DNA from 4 places in the Streptomyces sp. NPDC018045 genome. Region 2 is predicted to be linked to each of the others. Evidence: riboswitches for the same ligand, from Rfam matches in the RefSeq annotation. Region 2 holds a riboswitch; each other region holds the start of a gene.
The links. A riboswitch is a leader RNA that binds a small molecule or an ion and turns the genes downstream of it on or off. The one in region 2 is predicted to bind cobalamin.
Positions count from the first base shown of each region.

Region 1 (4,203 bases), on a different contig from region 2:
AGGCCGACATCACGGGGCGGCCGTAACCGCGCTCGACCTGAACAGCCTGGGTGTTCATGCTGACGTCCAGGCAGCCGTTGCCGAAGCCGAGGGCCAGGAGGGCCGCCGCCAGGGTCCACGGCGAGTCGGCCACGCCGGGCAGGAAGACCGTGGCACTGCACAGGGCGCCGCCGGCCAGCACGATGGCGCGACTGCCGAACCGGTCGGCCGACGCCCCGCAGAGCTGCATGCCCGCGAAGGCGCCGGCGCCCAGGAAGAGCAGCAGCCAGCCCAGGACGGCATGGCTGATGCCGACCCGGTGCTCGATCGCGGGGATGTGCACGATCCACATCCCCATGACGAAACCGTTGAGCGCGAAAGCCACGAAGGTGCAGGCGCGCGCCGTACGCAAGCGCCGCGACGGCGGCGACCCGGTGATGGAGGCAGTCGATTCACTCATCGCGGCTGACCATAACGCACAAAAGATGTGTGCGTAAGGCTTGGAAGGGCTTCCGGCACCTTCCGGGGCGGGCTGGCGACAGAGGTGTCCGGACGGCAGCCGCGCACCGCGGCCGATACGCAACTGCGCGCCTGTGGAACGTGGTTGGGGAGCGAGCACCCGCGGCCCGCAGGGTCACACGTGCACGATGTTCACGCCCGCCGCGCGCATCTCCTCGACCACCGGCGTGCCCTGCGCCGCGTCGGTCACCACCACGTCGAGCTGTTCGACCGAGCAGATCCGGCCGAGCGCCACCCGTCCCAGCTTCTCCGCGGTGGCCACCAGGATGATGCGCCGCGCCGCCCGCGCGGCGACCCGCTTCACGTGCACGTCGTCCAGGCTGTAGGCGGTGGCCCCACTGGCCGCGTCCACCCCGCAGGAGCCCAGGATGAAGGTGTCGTAGCGCAGGTCCTCGAAGGTGCGCAGCGCCGCCTCCCCGTAGAAGGACAGCTCCCCCGGCCGGACCTGGCCGCCGGGGAGCAGCAGGCGGATGCCCTCGTGTTCGGCGAGCGGCATGGTCGCGTGCAGGGACAGCGGGGTGACGGTCAGCCGGCGGCCCGCCATGGCGTGGGCGACGGCCACCGCCGTGGTGCCGGTGTCCAGCGCGACGGTCTCCCCGTCGTTGAGCATCCGCACGACCACGTCGGCCAGCTTCGCCTTGGTCTCGCCGCCCACCATGGACCGCACCGCGTACGGTGGCTCGACCCCGCTGAGCAGGGCGGTCACCGCGCCGCCGTGCACCCGGCGCAGGGCGCCCCGGGACTCCAGGAGTTCCAGGTCCCGGCGGATGGTCATCTCCGACGTCTCGGTGGAGCGGGCGAGTTCGGCCACGGAGACCCGGTTGCGCTCGGCCAGCAGGGCCAGGATGAACCGGTGGCGTTCGGAGACATTCATGTCGCTGATGTAGCACATCAACACGCCCGCTGCGACTTCCTCCCCGCCCCTCCGTTGGGCTCCGCGCCCTGTCAGGGCGCCGGCGGGTGAGATACACCCATGCCCCATGCCGAGTGTGCACTCAAACGCGCATTTTGTGAGTACGGGCCCGGAACGTAGCGGCTTTCTTCGAGGTGATGTCATGACCGCGGTGCTCTTCGACATGTTCGGCGCGATCGCCCGGCAGCAGTCCCCCGCCGCCTGCGCCCGGCTGGGGGAGACGGCGGGAGTCCTCGGCGACGCCTTCCGGGAAAGCCACTGGGTCCTGCGGCGGCCTGACGACCGGGGTGACCGGAACGGCGCGCAATATGGGTGAGAGACCGCCGAAGCGCTCGGGACGCACAGCAAGGCGCCGGCCACCGTGCGGCCGCTGGAGATCCTCCAGCGCGGTCTGCGGATCATCGGGGCCGGCCGGAAGGGCCGTCGGGGCCTGCCCGCACGAGGCCCGTCCCCGCCGTACGGGTGGCGCCCCTGCCCCCGCCCCGCCCCGCGCCCCGGCAGCCCCGCCACCCGCAAGATCTCCAGCACCCCTGGACTTACTAGGACGTCCAACTATATGTTCGTGGCGAAGGCCCGCGGTGCAGGGAAGCCGGTGTGAGTCCGGCGTGGTCCCGCCACTGTGACCGGGAAGTGCGACGCCGAGCAACACGCCACTGACGCAGGTGAGTCGGGAAGGCGGGCGGCGCGCGATGATCCGGAAGCCAGGATACCGGCCGCGGGTGTTGTTCCGTGTTGTCCACGAGGATGGAGCAGACACGCATGGCACCGGTGCGTACCCACAGCCCAGGTGATCCGGTCCGGCCCGCGGCACCGCCCGCGCGCTGACGGTTTCGCGCCTTTCGCGTCCCACGGCCCCGCCACGGTCCGCGCGTCATCCGCGCCGCCCGTGGGCCCGGCCGTGCCATCCCCGGATCTCACCTGACGAGAGCAGGCCCCCCATGGTCCGAGAACTGACCCATTTCATCGGCGGCAAGCACACACCGGGAACATCGGGTGCGTACGGCGATGTGTACGACCCGAACACCGGCACGGTGCAGGCCCGCGTCCCGCTCGCGGACCGGGCCGAGACGACGGCCGCCGTCGCCGACGCCGAGGCCGCCCAGCCGGAGTGGGGCGAGTGGAATCCGCAGCGGCGCGCGCGGGTGCTGCTCAGGTTCCTGCACCTGGTCGAGGGCGAGCGGGACGCGCTGGCGCGGCTGCTGTCGAGCGAGCACGGCAAGACGGTCGCGGACGCGCACGGCGACCTCCAGCGCGGCCTGGAGGTGGTGGAGTTCGCCGCCGGGATTCCGCACCTGCTCAAGGGCGAGTTCACCGACAACGCCGGGACCGGCATCGATGTGCACTCGCTGCGCCGTCCCATCGGCGTGGTGGCCGGCATCACCCCGTTCAACTTCCCGGCGATGATTCCCCTGTGGAAGCTCGCGCCGGCCATCGCCTGTGGCAACGCGTTCGTGCTGAAGCCGTCCGAGCGGGCGCCGTCCGTGCCGTCGCGGCTCGCCGAGCTGTTCCTGGAGGCGGGGCTGCCGCCGGGCGTCCTCAACGTCGTCCACGGCGGCAAGGAGTCGGTGGACACGCTGCTGGAGGACCCGCGCGTCGAGGCGCTCGGCTTTGTGGGCTCCACGCCCGTCGCGGCACACATCTACGCGACGGCGGCCGCGCACGGCAAGCGCGCCCAGTGCTTCGGCGGGGCCAAGAACCACCTGATCGTGATGCCGGACGCCGACCTCGACCAGGCGGTGGACGCGCTGGTCGGTGCCGGGTACGGATCGGCGGGCGAGCGGTGCATGGCGGTCTCGGTCGCCGTACCGGTGGGCGAGGAGACCGCCGACGCGCTGGTGGCCCGGCTCAAGGAGCGGATCGGCACGCTGCGCATCGGCCGCTCCGACGACCCGCACGCGGACTTCGGACCGCTGGTCAGCCGTGACGCGCTGGACCGGGTCCGGGCCTATGTCGACCTCGGGGTCACGGAGGGCGCGGAACTCGTCGTGGACGGCCGGGGCTTCAGCCTGCCGGGCCACGAGGACGGCTTCTTCGCGGGCGCGTCGCTGTTCGACCGGGTCACCCCGGACATGCGGATCTATCAGGAGGAGATCTTCGGCCCGGTCCTGTCGGTGGTGCGGGCGGCGGACTACGAGGAGGCGCTGCGGCTGCCCACGGAGCACCCGTACGGCAACGGCGTGGCCGTCTTCACCCGCGACGGGGACACCGCGCGGGACTTCAGCCGCCGGGTGAACACCGGCATGGTCGGCGTGAACGTGCCGATCCCGGTACCGGTCGCGTACCACACCTTCGGCGGCTGGAAGCGGTCCGGCTTCGGCGACCTGAACCAGCACGGCCCGGACGCGGTCCGCTTCTACACCCGTACCAAGACCGTCACCTCGCGCTGGCCCTCCGGGGTCAAGGAGGGCGCGAGCTTCACGATCCCGACGATGGGCTGAGGACGATGAGCGTCATGACCACCGCCACCACGGCCGCCTCGCTGACCTCGCTCACCGCGGATCAGCTCGCCATCGCCGAGACGACACTGGATTTCGCACAGGAGCACATCGCGCCGCACGCCGTGGCCTGGGACCAGGACAAGCACTTCCCCGTGGACGTGCTGCGCAAGGCCGCCGGACTCGGGCTCGGCGGGATCTACGTACGGGAGGAGCACGGCGGCTCCGCGCTCGGCCGCGCGGACGGTGTGCTGGTCCTCGAAGTGCTGGCCACCGCCTGCCCGTCCATCGCGGGCTACCTCTCCATCCACAACATGGTCGCCTGGATGATCGACCGGTACGGCGACGACGCCCAGC
Region 1 covers NZ_JBIRFL010000002.1:72,194-76,396, reverse strand. The annotation lists gene ACH4EB_RS04415 (MFS transporter) at 1-439, opposite strand, end outside; gene ACH4EB_RS04410 (DeoR/GlpR family DNA-binding transcription regulator) at 614-1,372, opposite strand; gene ACH4EB_RS04405 (hypothetical protein) at 1,554-1,727, shown strand; cobalamin riboswitch at 1,958-2,144, shown strand; gene ACH4EB_RS04400 (CoA-acylating methylmalonate-semialdehyde dehydrogenase) at 2,350-3,849, shown strand; gene ACH4EB_RS04395 (acyl-CoA dehydrogenase family protein) at 3,855-4,203, shown strand, end outside.
Region 1: it holds a riboswitch for cobalamin, as region 2 does, so the genes downstream of both, ACH4EB_RS04400 (CoA-acylating methylmalonate-semialdehyde dehydrogenase) here and ACH4EB_RS19770 (FecCD family ABC transporter permease) in region 2, are expected to answer to the same signal.

Region 2 (4,203 bases):
TCGCCTACTGCCGCATCGGCGAGCGCTCGGCGCTCACCTGGTTCGTGCTGCACGAGCTGCTCGGCCAGAGCAACGTCAAGAACTACGACGGCTCCTGGACCGAGTACGGCTCGCTGGTCGGCGTGCCGATCGAGCTCGGCGCCGCCAAGTAGCGCACCGCCGCACCGCCTCCCTCCCGTACCCCTCAACCACCAAGGAAGTACCCCCATGTGTGGAGCCAAGGCCGGCGGCCCGGACGCTTCGGCCATCAAGCCGGGCGAGACCACGATCCAGGGCAGCGTGACCCGCGACGGCCAGCCCGTCACCGGTTACGTGCGCCTGCTGGACAGCACCGGCGAGTTCACCGCCGAGGTCCCCACCTCGGCGACCGGGCAGTTCCGCTTCTACGCGGCCGAGGGCACCTGGACGCTGCGCGCCCTGGTCCCGGGCGCGACCGCGGACCGCACCGTCGTCGCGCAGCACGGTGGCCTCGCGGAGGTCGCCATCGCCGTCTGACACCACGTACGCACGTACGGCCGCCGGGCCGCGCCCCAGGGGTTTGGACGCCTTCGCAAGGGGTGCGGCCCGCCGCGCTTCCCAGCCGCGGCGGCCGGATCTACGGTGGAACCATGTCCGCGCACCAGCGTCCGCCCGCGCAGCGCCGGCACCGCCGGTACTTCGTCCTGATGGGCGTGTGCATCGCCCTGTTCGTGCTGGCGTGGGGCGTCGTACGGCTGTGGTCCGTACCGGCGGCCGTGGCGATGTGCGTGGTCGCCATGGTCATCCCGCCGTTCGCGGCGATCATCGGCAACCGGCGGGAGCCGGGTGAGCGCTGGTGGGACGAGTCGGGCGACCCCGAGTCGGACCGGTGGTGGCGCGAGCTGGACGACCACGGCCCCGGCTCCGGCCGCCGCTGAGCCGTCCTCCGGCCCGCCGCCCTCAGCCGCCCTCAGTAGACGAGCGCCTGCACGCCGTCCGGCATGATCTCGCTCACGAAGACCTGCGCTCCGGCGATCCGGGCGCACTCGATGAGGTCCTTCTCGTCGATGTCCCGGCGGGCCGCGCACTGGGTGCACACGGTGATGGTGCCGCCGCCCGACACGATCCCGTCGATCAGGTCCGGCAGCGGCGCCGCGTGCGGCAGCTCGAACTCCGCCGCGCGCCCCGGCAGCGCGAACCACACCGACTCCCCGGTCAGCCACAGGGAGACGTGCACCCCGCTGGCCACGGCCACCGCCGCCACCGTGAACGCCTGCGAGCACCGCTCGGGGGCGTCCGACCCCGCCGTCACCTTGATCACCAGCTTCTTGGCCATACGGTCACTCTAGAACCGCGGCCCACGCCGCCGGTCACCCGGCGGGACCGACCTCACAGCGCCGCCACCGGCCATGCCGACTAGACTCGCTTCCGGTCCGTAACACCTCACTCCGTCCGAGGAGCGCGCTCGTGCTTGAGGCAGTCTTCACCACCCTGCTCGTCCTGGTCGCCGTCGGCGTCGTCGCCTTCGCCGGGCTGACCTGGAAGAAGCTGTACCAGGGCCAGCGCTGACTCCCGCCCGCCGCCCGCACCCCGGGTACGAGCGCTTCGCGCGCCCCTACCACCTTTTCCCCGATACAGATCGCCTGAGCTGATGATCGAGATCCCGTCCGACCTGAACCCGGCCCTCGTGCCCCTCGCCTTCCTGCTCGGCAACTGGGAGGGCGCGGGCGTCGCGGACTTCCCCGGTACCGAGAAGTGCAACTTCGGCCAAGAGGTCACCTTCACCCACGACGGGCGTGACTTCCTCGAATACACCTCGCACAGTTGGGTGCTCGACGCCGAGGGCAAGAAGGTCGCACCGCTGGAGACCGAGTCCGGCTACTGGCGCATCGACAAGGACCGCAAGGTCGAGATCGTGATGATCCGCGACGGCGGTGTCGCGGAGGTCTGGTACGGCGAGCTGGCCGACCAGAAGCCGCAGATCGACCTGGCGACCGACGCCGTGGCGCGCACCGCCGCCTCCGGCCCGTACACCGGCGGCAAGCGCCTGTACGGGTACGTGAACAGCGACCTGATGTGGGTCGGCGAGAAGGCCACCCCCGAGGTGCCGCTGCGCCCGTACATGTCGGCCCACCTGAAGAAGGTCGTCGACCCCAGCGAGTGGGCCAAGGACCTCAAGGACCTGCCGGACGACGGCATCGCCTTCTTCAAGTAGACGGCCTGCACGTCAGACAGCACACGCAAGACAGCACACACAGTCGCAGAGCGCCCCGCGGGGGAAGTCCGGTGAGAGTCCGGCGCTGACCCGCAACGGTGTGCGGAACGTCCGTTCCGCCAGCCCGATCACCCGCGGGGGCGCCCGTTCCTGACAACTCGCCGTGGACTGCGAGGGGACACCGCCGCCGGCCTCGCGCCACGCGCCGGCCCCTGACCGTACGGACACGGCCCGAGCCGAAGGCGTACGTCCTCTTGGCCGCCTCCGCCCGTACCGCAGATCCCGCCCACGGCGCGGACCCCGCCGGCGCCCGGCCGCGTACCGGCTCGCCGGTGCCCACCGGGCCGCTGGTCGCCGGGCTCGCCGTCGTCCTGCTCGCCTCGCTGGTGTGCGGCGTCGGCCTCGGCGCCGCCGGCATCGGGTGGGATGAGGTGCTGCGCCACCTCGGCTCCGGGCTGAGCGGCGGCACCATCACCTCCGACGAGGTCTCCGCGTACACCATCGTGTGGGAGCTGCGCTTCCCGCGCGCGCTCCTGGCCGCCGTCGTCGGCGCGGGGCTGTCCGCCATCGGCGTGGCCGTCCAGGCCCTGGTGCGCAATGCCCTCGCCGATCCCTTCGTACTCGGCATCTCCTCCGGCGCGGCGGTCGGTGCCAACGCCGTCCTGCTCTTCGGCTCGCTGGCGGCGCTCGGCGTCTGGGCGCTGTCCACGGCCGCCTTCGGCTCGGCGCTGCTGGCCATGGCGCTGGTGTACGCGGCGGCCCGCAGCGCGCACGGCCTGACGCCGCTGCGGCTGGTGCTGACCGGCTCCGCGATGTACTACGGCTTCTCCGCACTCTCCACCCTGATGGTCTTCGCCGCCGACCGGGGCGAGGCGGCGCGCTCCGCCATGATGTGGCTGCTCGGCAGCCTCAGCGGGGCGGGCTGGGGCTCACTGCCCGTCGCCGCGGCGGCGGTGGCCGGCGCGCTGCTGTACCTGATGCTCTCCGCGGGCCGCCTGAACGCGCTCGCCATGGGCGACGAGTCGGCCGCCGCGCTCGGCGTGGACCCCGGACGGCTGCGGCGGGAACTGTTCGCGGTCACGGCGGCCGTCACCGGCGCGGTGGTCGCGGTCAGCGGGGCGATCGGCTTCGTCGGGCTGATGGTGCCGCATGTGACCCGGATGCTGGTGGGCGCCGGGCACCGCCGGGTGCTGGCGGTGGCTCCGCTGCTGGGCGCGGTGCTGATGGTGTGGGTGGACGTCCTGTCCCGGGTGCTGCTGGCGCCCGTCGAACTGCCGGTCGGGGTGATCACCGCCGTGATCGGCGTACCGGCCTTCGTCCTCCTGATGCGGCGCCGCGGCTACACGTTCGGGGGCGGGGTCTGATGCGGGTCGACATCGACGCGGTGTCCGTGGACGTGGCCGGTGCCCGGCTCGTGCACGACATCACCCTGCGCGCGGACAGCGGCCGGGTCGTCGGGCTGGTCGGGCCCAACGGCAGCGGCAAGTCCACCCTGCTGCGCTGCGCCTACCGCGCGCTGCGCCCGGCCGCCGGGACGGTGCGGCTGGACGGCACCGACCTGCACACCATGGGCGTACGCGAAGGGGCCCGGCACCTGGCCGCGCTGCCCCAGGAGTCGGCGACCGAGTTCGGGTTCACGGCCGCCGAGGTCGTCGCGATGGGGCGGCTGCCGCACCAGCGCGGGTCCGGGCGGCCGAGCGCGGCGGACCTCCGGGTGTGCGAGCGGGCGCTGGTACGGACCGGCGCGGCCCACCTGGCCGAGCGCTCGTTCCTGAGCCTGTCCGGCGGGGAGAAGCAGCGCGTCCTGATCGCCCGCGCGCTGGCCCAGGAGCCGCGGGTGCTGGTGCTGGACGAGCCGACGAACCACCTCGACATCGCCCAGCAGCTCGAACTGCTGGCGCTGGTGCGGGACAGCGGACTGACGGTGCTGACCGCGCTGCACGACCTGAACCTGGCCGCCGGGCACTGCGACGAGCTGTACGTCATCTCCGGCGGGCGCATCGTCGCCTCCGGCGCGCCGCACGACGTGC
Region 2 covers NZ_JBIRFL010000007.1:307,315-311,517, forward strand. The annotation lists gene ACH4EB_RS19745 (sulfurtransferase) at 1-152, shown strand, start outside; gene ACH4EB_RS19750 (DUF1416 domain-containing protein) at 208-495, shown strand; gene ACH4EB_RS19755 (DUF3099 domain-containing protein) at 609-896, shown strand; gene ACH4EB_RS19760 (DsrE family protein) at 929-1,294, opposite strand; gene ACH4EB_RS19765 (FABP family protein) at 1,610-2,173, shown strand; cobalamin riboswitch at 2,197-2,328, shown strand; gene ACH4EB_RS19770 (FecCD family ABC transporter permease) at 2,428-3,537, shown strand; gene ACH4EB_RS19775 (ABC transporter ATP-binding protein) at 3,537-4,203, shown strand, end outside.

Region 3 (4,203 bases), on a different contig from region 2:
TTCTCCGTCCGTACGGAAGGCACGGTCTCGGGCGACCAGGAGGTCGAGCTGCAAATCGTCCTGGAGAGCGCGGGGGAGAGCTGACCGCCTTCAGGACGTCACGGGCGGGCGCGGAGCAGCCTCAGTTCCGTTCCGCGCCCGCCCGTTCTGCGGCCGGGGCCCTCACCCCGGCGGCACACCGGGGCCCCTCAGCCCCGGTCGTCCGTGCGGAACCGGAGGCGGCGGAGGAGCCGAGGTCCTCGCCGCCACCGCCACCGGCTCAGGTCAGGCCGAGGGCGGCAGCTCCGCCCGGACGGTCCGGGCGGCGGCGACGAGGTTCTCCAGCGAAGCGCGGGTCTCGGGCCAGCCGCGGGTCTTCAGACCGCAGTCGGGATTGACCCACAGGCGCTCGGCCGGGATGGCTCCGAGACCCTTGCGCAGCAGGCTCGCCGCCTCCTCGGCGCTCGGCACCCGGGGCGAGTGGATGTCGTACACGCCCGGCCCGGCCTCCCGCGGGTAGCCGTGTTCGGCCAGTTCCCGGGCCACCTGCATGTGGGAGCGGGCGGCCTCCAGGCTGATGACGTCGGCGTCGAGGTCGTCGATGGCCCGGACGATGTCGCCGAACTCGGCGTAGCACATGTGCGTGTGGATCTGCGTACGGTCCCGTACGCCGCTGGTGGTGAGGCGGAACGCCGCGGTGGCCCAGGCGAGGTAGGCGGCATGGCCGGCGGCGCGCAGCGGCAGTGTCTCGCGCAGGGCCGGCTCGTCCACCTGGATGACCGAGGTGCCGGCCGCCTCCAGGTCGGCGACCTCGTCCCGCAGGGCCAGCGCCACCTGCCGGGCGGTGTCGCCGAGCGGCTGGTCGTCCCGGACGAAGGACCAGGCGAGCATGGTGACCGGGCCGGTCAGCATCCCCTTGACGGGCCGGTCGGTGAGCGACTGCGCGTACCGCGTCCACCGCACCGTCATCGGCTCGGGCCGTGAGATGTCGCCCGCGAGGACCGGCGGCCGGACGTAGCGCGTGCCGTACGACTGGACCCAGCCGTGCTGTGTGGCGAGGCAGCCGGTGAGCTGTTCCGCGAAGTACTGCACCATGTCGTTGCGTTCGGGCTCGCCGTGGACGAGGACGTCGAGGCCCGCCCGCTCCTGGAAGGAGAGCACCTCGCGGATCTCGTGCTCGATGCGCTCCTCGTACCCGGCCGTGTCGATGCGTCCCGCGCGCAGATCCGCGCGGGCGGTGCGCAGTTCGGCGGTCTGCGGGAAGGAGCCGATGGTGGTGGTCGGCAGCAGGGGCAGGCCCAGGTGGGCCCGCTGCGCGGTGGTCCGCTGCGCGTAGGGCGCCGAGCGGCGGCCGTCGGCGTCGGTGACGGCGGCGGTACGGGCCCGTACGGCGGGGTCGTGGGTGATCGCGGAACCGGCGCGGGACGCCAGGGCGGCTCGGTTGGCGGCCAGTTCGGCGGCGATCGTGTCGGTGCCGTGCGCGAGTGCGCGGGCGAGCGTGGCGATCTCGGTGGTCTTCTGCCGGGCGAACGCGAGCCAGCGCAGGACCTGCGGGTCGATGTCCCGCTCGGCGGTGGCGTCGAGCGGCACGTGCAGCAGGGAGCAGGAGGCCGCCACGTCGACCCGGTCGGCCAGGCCCAGCAGCGTACCGAGCGTGCCCAGCGACCTCTCGTAGTCGTTGAGCCAGATGTTGCGGCCGTTGACGACACCGGCGACCAGCCGCTTGCCGGGCAGGCCGCCCACGGCGGCGAGCGCGTTCAGATTGTCCGCGGCGGCCTCGGTGAAGTCCAGCGCGAGACCGTCGACGGGGCTCTTGGCGAGCACCGGCAGGGCCTCGCCGAGCTGGTCGAAGTACGAGGCGACCAGCAGCTTCGGGCGGTCGTCGAGGCCGCCGAGGACGCGGTAGGCGCGCTCGGTGGCGTTGAGTTCGGCCGGGGTGCGGTCCTGCACCAGGGCGGGCTCGTCGAGCTGCACCCACGCGGCACCGGCCGCACGGAGGTCGGCCAGGACCTCCGCGTAGACGGGCAGGAGCCGGTCCAGCAGGGTCAGCGGATCGAAGTCGGCGGCGACACCCGGGGCGGGCTTGGCCAGCAGGAGATAGGTGACCGGGCCGACGAGGACCGGGCGCGGCGCGTGGCCGAGCGCGAGCGCCTCCCGCACCTCGCCGACCTGCTTGGCGGAGTCGGTGGTGAAGACCGTGTCAGGGCCCAACTCCGGTACCAGATAGTGGTAGTTGGTGTCGAACCACTTGGTCATCTCCAGCGGCGCCACGTCCTGCGTGCCGCGCGCCATCGCGAAGTAGCCGTCCAGGGCGTCGGCCTCGACGGCGGGGCGGTGCCGTTCCGGGACCGCTCCGACCATGACGCTGGTGTCCAGCACATGGTCGTAGTACGAGAAGTCACCGGTCGGTACCTCGTGGATGCCGGCGTCGGCGAGCTGTTGCCAGTTCGAACGGCGCAGGTCCTTCGCGGTCTCCGTCAGCGCGTCCGCGCTGACGCGGCCCTTCCAGTACCCCTCGACGGCCTTCTTCAGTTCCCGGTTGCGACCCTGGCGGGGGTAGCCGTACACGGTGGCCCGTGCTGCCGCGGCTGCGGGCTTCGCTGTCACGGAATCTCCTTCGCGGACGTGTTCTTCTCCGAGTCCCGGTGACGGGACGAGAACGCGAAGGAATGACGCACCGGACGGGCCACCCGGCGCCGCCGAACGGCACGCGTGCTCGTCTGATGTGTACGCCGACCCGCCCTCGAGGTCACCGGAATGTCCGCGCACGTATGGACGCACGCGGGCAACGGGCAGGTCTTCGGACTCGCGGGCACGCCTGCCGGACCTTCGTCCGGCGGGCACCTACTGGCCGTCGCTTCCCGGATCCGCGGCCCGGATCCAGTGCGTATGACGGCGGTCGTTCTCGCTCACCGCTGCGGGGCAGTCCCGGATTCCCACCGGGTTCCCTCTTGCGACGCACCTGCCTGGCGGACAGGGCGAACCAGTTGCACCGGACAGAGTAGGTCCCTCACCCCTCGTACGGACAGACCTGTTCGTGTGGCGGCGCGTGAGATGGGACACGAGGGGAGCCGGCGGGGCGGGTCGGGCGGCCCTTGTGCCTCCGCCGCCACACCGCAACAGAAAACCCTGCCGGGCCGATTCGGGTGGGGCGTTGCCTCGTCGCGCGCCTCGCCCGATCGTGAGTTCACCGCGGCTGAAGCGGGATTCCGGGATGGCTGCATCGGCCATCCGGGCGGCGCACCGTTCTGCGAATGCGGCAAAGGCGTCGTCGGCACCGCCGCCGAGGGTGTTTCTGTGCCGCTTATTGGTCGCTGTATTTCTCGCTGTTGCTTCCGGTGGGAAGTTTGTGGATGAGGTGGTGGGAGTGGCCGGGCGCGGTCGTGGTGGGTGCGTGGTGGCCTGGGGAGAGGGTGCGCGAGGTGTCAGGTGGGTGGTGGTGACGGGCTGCGGAGCGGGGTTCGAGGGGTTTCCGGGAACCTTTTGCGTGGCGGTGGGATTGCGGTGGGGCGCGTGGGGGAAGGATGGTTTTCTTTGGGGGCCGGGGGGTGTGGGGGACTTGATGAAGTGGTCAACTATTCATTGACAGTTGCTCTGTACGGGTGGTTGAGTCGGCCTCGCCACGGGGGCCTTGCCCATGGTTTGCCGTACCGCGGGGAGGGGTGACCGTCAATTGAGTCCTGTCCATCGAGCCCTGACCATCGAATCCCCGTCCCCGGCATCTGCCGGACATTCCGGTCCGCCGCGGCGACCGCGGTTTTGACCGAGGGGTTTTTCCCCTTCTTGATGCGGTGTCGGTGAGGCGTTCACGTTGCCGTACGCGGTGAATCCCCCGTGCCGTCATGGTGATGCCGACTGCAAGGCGGGTGTCCCGGGCGACTTTGAACCCGGTGTCCAGGAACAAGGAGCAAGGTGTGCTTGACGCCCGGAGAGGGACCCGGAAGACATTCGACAAGCCGGGTACCGAATCGGCGGATCTGGTGGTGGACGGCGGGCGGGCCGCGGCGGCCGTCGGTGCCGGTGCGCTGAGCGTCGGGGTGCCGGGCGACAAGTCGGTCAGTCACCGGGCCCTGCTCGCGGCCCTGCTTCCGGGAGCACCCGAGGTGCTGACGGTGCGCAACGCCAACGTGGGCGGCGCCGTACGCGCGTTGCTGCCGGCGATGCGCGCGCTGGGCGTGGAGGTCGTGGCCGGTGCGGACGGCGCCACGCTGACCGTGCGGCGCG
Region 3 covers NZ_JBIRFL010000009.1:239,850-244,052, forward strand. The annotation lists gene ACH4EB_RS22440 (hypothetical protein) at 1-84, shown strand, start outside; gene metE (5-methyltetrahydropteroyltriglutamate--homocysteine S-methyltransferase) at 265-2,586, opposite strand; cobalamin riboswitch at 2,753-2,982, opposite strand; gene ACH4EB_RS22450 (3-phosphoshikimate 1-carboxyvinyltransferase) at 3,894-4,203, shown strand, end outside.
Region 3: it holds a riboswitch for cobalamin, as region 2 does, so the genes downstream of both, metE (5-methyltetrahydropteroyltriglutamate--homocysteine S-methyltransferase) here and ACH4EB_RS19770 (FecCD family ABC transporter permease) in region 2, are expected to answer to the same signal.

Region 4 (4,203 bases), on a different contig from region 2:
GTCCACCGACTCCAGGGCCCACGTCACCAGGGCGGCGTCCTCGGCGCTGTCCCCGTCGAGCAGCCGCTTGTGCGGTGTGCGGCCCATCGCGACGACCTCGCGCACGGTCAGGTCGAAGTCGGCGCCCGCCTCCTGCACCACGGCGGCCACCGTGCGGGCCAGCCGCCGTACCGGCAGTGACCAGGCGTCCGCGCCGTCCACGCGGACGTGTCCCGCGTCGGGCCGCAGCACCCGGTAGACGGCGCGCAGCAGACTCGACTTGCCGCTGCCGTTGGGTCCGACCAGGCCGACCACCTCGCCGGGCCGGGCGGTCAGGGAGACGTCCCGCACCAGATGGTGTGCTCCGGCGGTGAGCGTGACGCCGTCAACGGTCAGTTCGGTCGCGCTCATGCCACTCCTCGGCGCACGGTACGGCGGGCGTCGCGGCGCATCAGCCACAGGAAGAACGGTCCGCCGCACAGCGCGGTCAGCACCCCGACGGGGATCTCCATCGGCGCGGCGACCGTCCGTGCCGCGATGTCGGCCCAGATCAGGAACACCGCACCGGCCAGTGCGGCCGCGGGCAGCACCCGGCGGTGGTCGCCGCCCACGAACAGCCGCACGATGTGCGGCAGCATCAGGCCGACGAAGCCGATCGGCCCGGCCGCGGCCACCAGGACGCCGGTGACGAGCGAGAGGAGGACGAACATCCGGGCCCGGAACCGCGCCACGTCCAGCCCCATCGTCGTGGCGGACTCCTCACCCGCGAGCAGCAGGTTGAGCGACCGGGCCTGGACCAGGAGGACGGCGATGCCCAGTAGCAGCGCCGTGCCCGGCAGCCAGAGCGTGCCCCACTGCACGCCACCGAGGCCGCCGAGGGTCCAGGCGAGGACCGCCCGGGCCTCGTTGCCCCGGTCGGAGGTCAGCAGCAGGACGTCCATGACCGCCGTGAGCACGGCCGCCATCGCCACGCCCGACAGCACCAGCCGTACGGAGGTGATGCGGCCGCCGGCGCGGGCCGTCGTGTAGACGAGCAGCAGGGTCAGCAGCGCGCCGGCGAAGGCGGCGGCCGACAGCGACAGCGGGCCGAACAGGCTCACCCCGAAGACGATCACCATGACGGCGCCCAGGGACGCGCCCGAGGAGACGCCGAGCAGATACGGCTCCGCCAACGGATTGCGTACCAGGGCCTGCATGGCGGTACCGATCACCGCGAGCCCCGCGCCCGTCACCGCACCGAGGATCACCCGCGGCGCCCGCACGTTCAGCACGATGGTCTCGCGCGCCTCGGACCACCCCGGCTCCGACCAATCGGCGCCCAGCGCGTGGGTCACGATGCCCCACACCTCGCCCGGCGGCACGTGCACCGACCCGATCGCCATGCCCGCCGTCGCGGAGACCAGCAGGAGCACGGTGAGGACGACGAGGGTGATGACGAGCGAACGGCGGCGCGGCCTCGGCTCGGGCCGACGGTCACGTACGGCCGCCGCCTCGGCGGTGGCGGTCACCGGAACCTCTCGGGGTGCAGCGCGCGGGCCAGTTCCGCCACCGCGTACGGTGGCCGCACTCCGACGAGGGTGGCGGTCAGCGGCAGGACGACGAACCGCTGGTTCCTCACCGCGGGCACGTCGGCGAGCGAGGGCTGCGACAGCAGGAACTTCTTCTTCTGCTCGACGCTGCCGGCCCCCGTGTAGTCGTAGATCGCGATGACCTCGGGCTTCCGGTCGACGACCTGCTCCCAGGACGCGTCACCGAAGACCTTGTCCAGGTCCGCGAAGACGTTCCGGCCGCCCGCGAGTTGGATGATCTCGGTGCCGAGGCTCTTGCCGCCGGCGGTGAAAGCCGCCTTGTCGCCGCTGTCGTACACGAAGACCGGTACGGCGGGGGCGCCCTTGACCGCCTCGGTGGTCCGGTCCACCCGTGCCCGGAGGCCGGCGACCAGCTTGTCGGCCCGCTCCCGTACCCCGAAGATGCTGCCGATGGTGCGGATCTCGTCGTACGTGTCCCGGATGGACACCTGCTTCTTCCCGCAGTACTCGCGGTTGAGGTAGGTGTCGATGCCGGCGTCGGCGAAAGCCTTGCGCGAGCGGCCCTCGTTCTCGGCGAACGCGCTGGCGTAACCGCCGTAGACGAAGTCCGGATCGGCTTCGAGGACGGTCTCGAAGGACGGCTCCTTCTTCGCCAGCCGCGGGATGGCCGCGTAGTCCGCGCGCAGTTCCGGCAGGACGGCGGAGTCGGGGAAGGCGGTGCCGATCATCCGGTCGCGGAGCCCCAGCGCCAGCATCAGCTCGGCGGGGTGCTGGTGGATGGTGAGCACCCGGGAGGGCGGTTTCTTGTAAGTGGTACGGATGCCGCAGTTGTCGATGGTGACCGGGAAACCTTTCGCCGCCGAGGCCGCGGGCCGCGCGCCGCCCGCGGTGTCCCGCGCCGTGCCGCAGCCGGTCAGCAGTACGGCGGAGAGGGCCACGGCCAGTGCCGCGGCGCGTCGCGTCCGGCGCAGCCGGGCGGAGGGGGGAGAGAAGGGGGGACAGGGCGTGCCGTCGTACACGTAAAGCCTCCTGCGGAGTCCGCGCTCCTCGGAACGGGCCCGCGACAGGCCAGTGTCCTGACTCCCGGATCGACGTTCCCCCGGCCTTCCCGCGCCGCGCGCAGTGGCCTGTCGCAGGGGTGCACTCCCCGGTCACAGTGGCGGGACCGTGCCGGAATCGCACCGGCTTCCTGACTCCCGTCGCGGTGATGACCAGGTGATATTACGGTTGGCCGGGCTCGGGGCAAAGGGCGCGCGACGGACTCCGCGCGCCCTCCGCCTGGGAAAGGCGCCCCGGTCACGCCCCGCGAGCCGCCCGGAGTACCAGCCGCTCGGCGTCCTGGTCGTACGGACGGCCGTCGAAGCCACCGAAGATCTCGATGTCCTCGAAGCCGGCTTCCTCGGCCATCCGCCGCAGCTCCACGGCGCTGTAGACGAACCACACCAGGCTCGTACGCGTCACCCGGTCGCCCCGTACGAGCACCCAGTCGCTGCGCAGCCGCGCCCAGTCGTCCAGCACCGTGTCGGTCTGCACCAGCAGGTCGTCGCCGCGCCGCACGACTTTGGGCGGGGTGACCTTGCGGGCCAGCAGTTCCTTTCCGGCCAGGTCCAGGAGCAGCGTGCCGCCGGGGACCAGGCAGGTGTGCAGGGTGCGCAGCACGCGGGCGTTGTCGGCCGGGTCGTCGAAGTAGCCAAACGACGTGAACATGTTGAGGACCACGTCGAAGGCACCGGGCTCACAGAACTCCCGCATGTCGGCCTGTACGTACCGGGCCGTGACCCCGGCGTCGGCGGACCGCTTGCGGGCGCGGTCCAGCATGGCCGGGCTGCGGTCGACGCCCGTCACGCCTAAGCCCCTGCGGGCGAGCGGAACGGTGAACACCCCCGGCCCGCAGCACAGGTCCAGCACCCGGGCGCCGGTCGGGAAGGACAGCAGGGGAGAGGTGGTGAGCAGCTCCTCGGCCTGGGCATGGCGCTGGTCGGAGAAGAGGAAGTCGTGGAACTCGGTCCAGAAGTCATCGTCCTGGAATCCGCCCGTGTGCGTCATCGGGAACCAGTGGTCCTTCCGTGAGGTCGTCGTGAACAGTGGGAGCGGGGGGAGGGGCGCTCCGTCCGCGCCGCAGCGCGAGCAGGAGCGGTGGCAGCAGGACGCACTGGGCCGCGGCGAAGAGCCAGAACCAGCCCGGGTGCCCGGCGCGTTCGCCGAAGCCGTAGAGCTGCCCGCCCAGGACGCCGCTGGCACCGGCCCCCAGCCCCGCGGCGAGCCGCTGCTGCCCGAAGACCACGGCATCCGAACGCGGACTGCGGCGCAGGGCCTCCAGGTCGTTCTTCAGGAAGAGCACGATGTCGCCGAGCGTGATCAGGACGCCGCCCGCCAGCAGGGCGGTCCGCGTCCCCGACGCCAGCACCGCCATCCCGGCGGCCAGCCCCGCGAATCCGACCGCCAGGGCGACGGGGTAGCTCATCCGCCGGATGCCGTCCGAGGCGAGCGGCTGGACGACGATGACCAGGACGAAGCAGGTCAGGAGCACGAGGCTGTAGAACTCGCTGGAGGCCCGCGCCACGGCGTACACGGCGAGGTAGTGCTGGAAGTGGAAGTACAGGTAGAACGCCAGGCCGTTGGCGACGAAGGGGAGGACGGCGATCCCGGCCAGCAGCCCCTGGCCGGCCGCGGGAACGTGGACGCGGCGCTCCTC
Region 4 covers NZ_JBIRFL010000029.1:26,992-31,194, reverse strand. The annotation lists gene ACH4EB_RS33800 (ABC transporter ATP-binding protein) at 1-390, opposite strand, end outside; gene ACH4EB_RS33795 (FecCD family ABC transporter permease) at 387-1,487, opposite strand; gene ACH4EB_RS33790 (ABC transporter substrate-binding protein) at 1,484-2,527, opposite strand; cobalamin riboswitch at 2,557-2,739, opposite strand; gene ACH4EB_RS33785 (class I SAM-dependent methyltransferase) at 2,805-3,554, opposite strand; gene ACH4EB_RS33780 (MFS transporter) at 3,523-4,203, opposite strand, start outside.
Region 4: it holds a riboswitch for cobalamin, as region 2 does, so the genes downstream of both, ACH4EB_RS33790 (ABC transporter substrate-binding protein) here and ACH4EB_RS19770 (FecCD family ABC transporter permease) in region 2, are expected to answer to the same signal.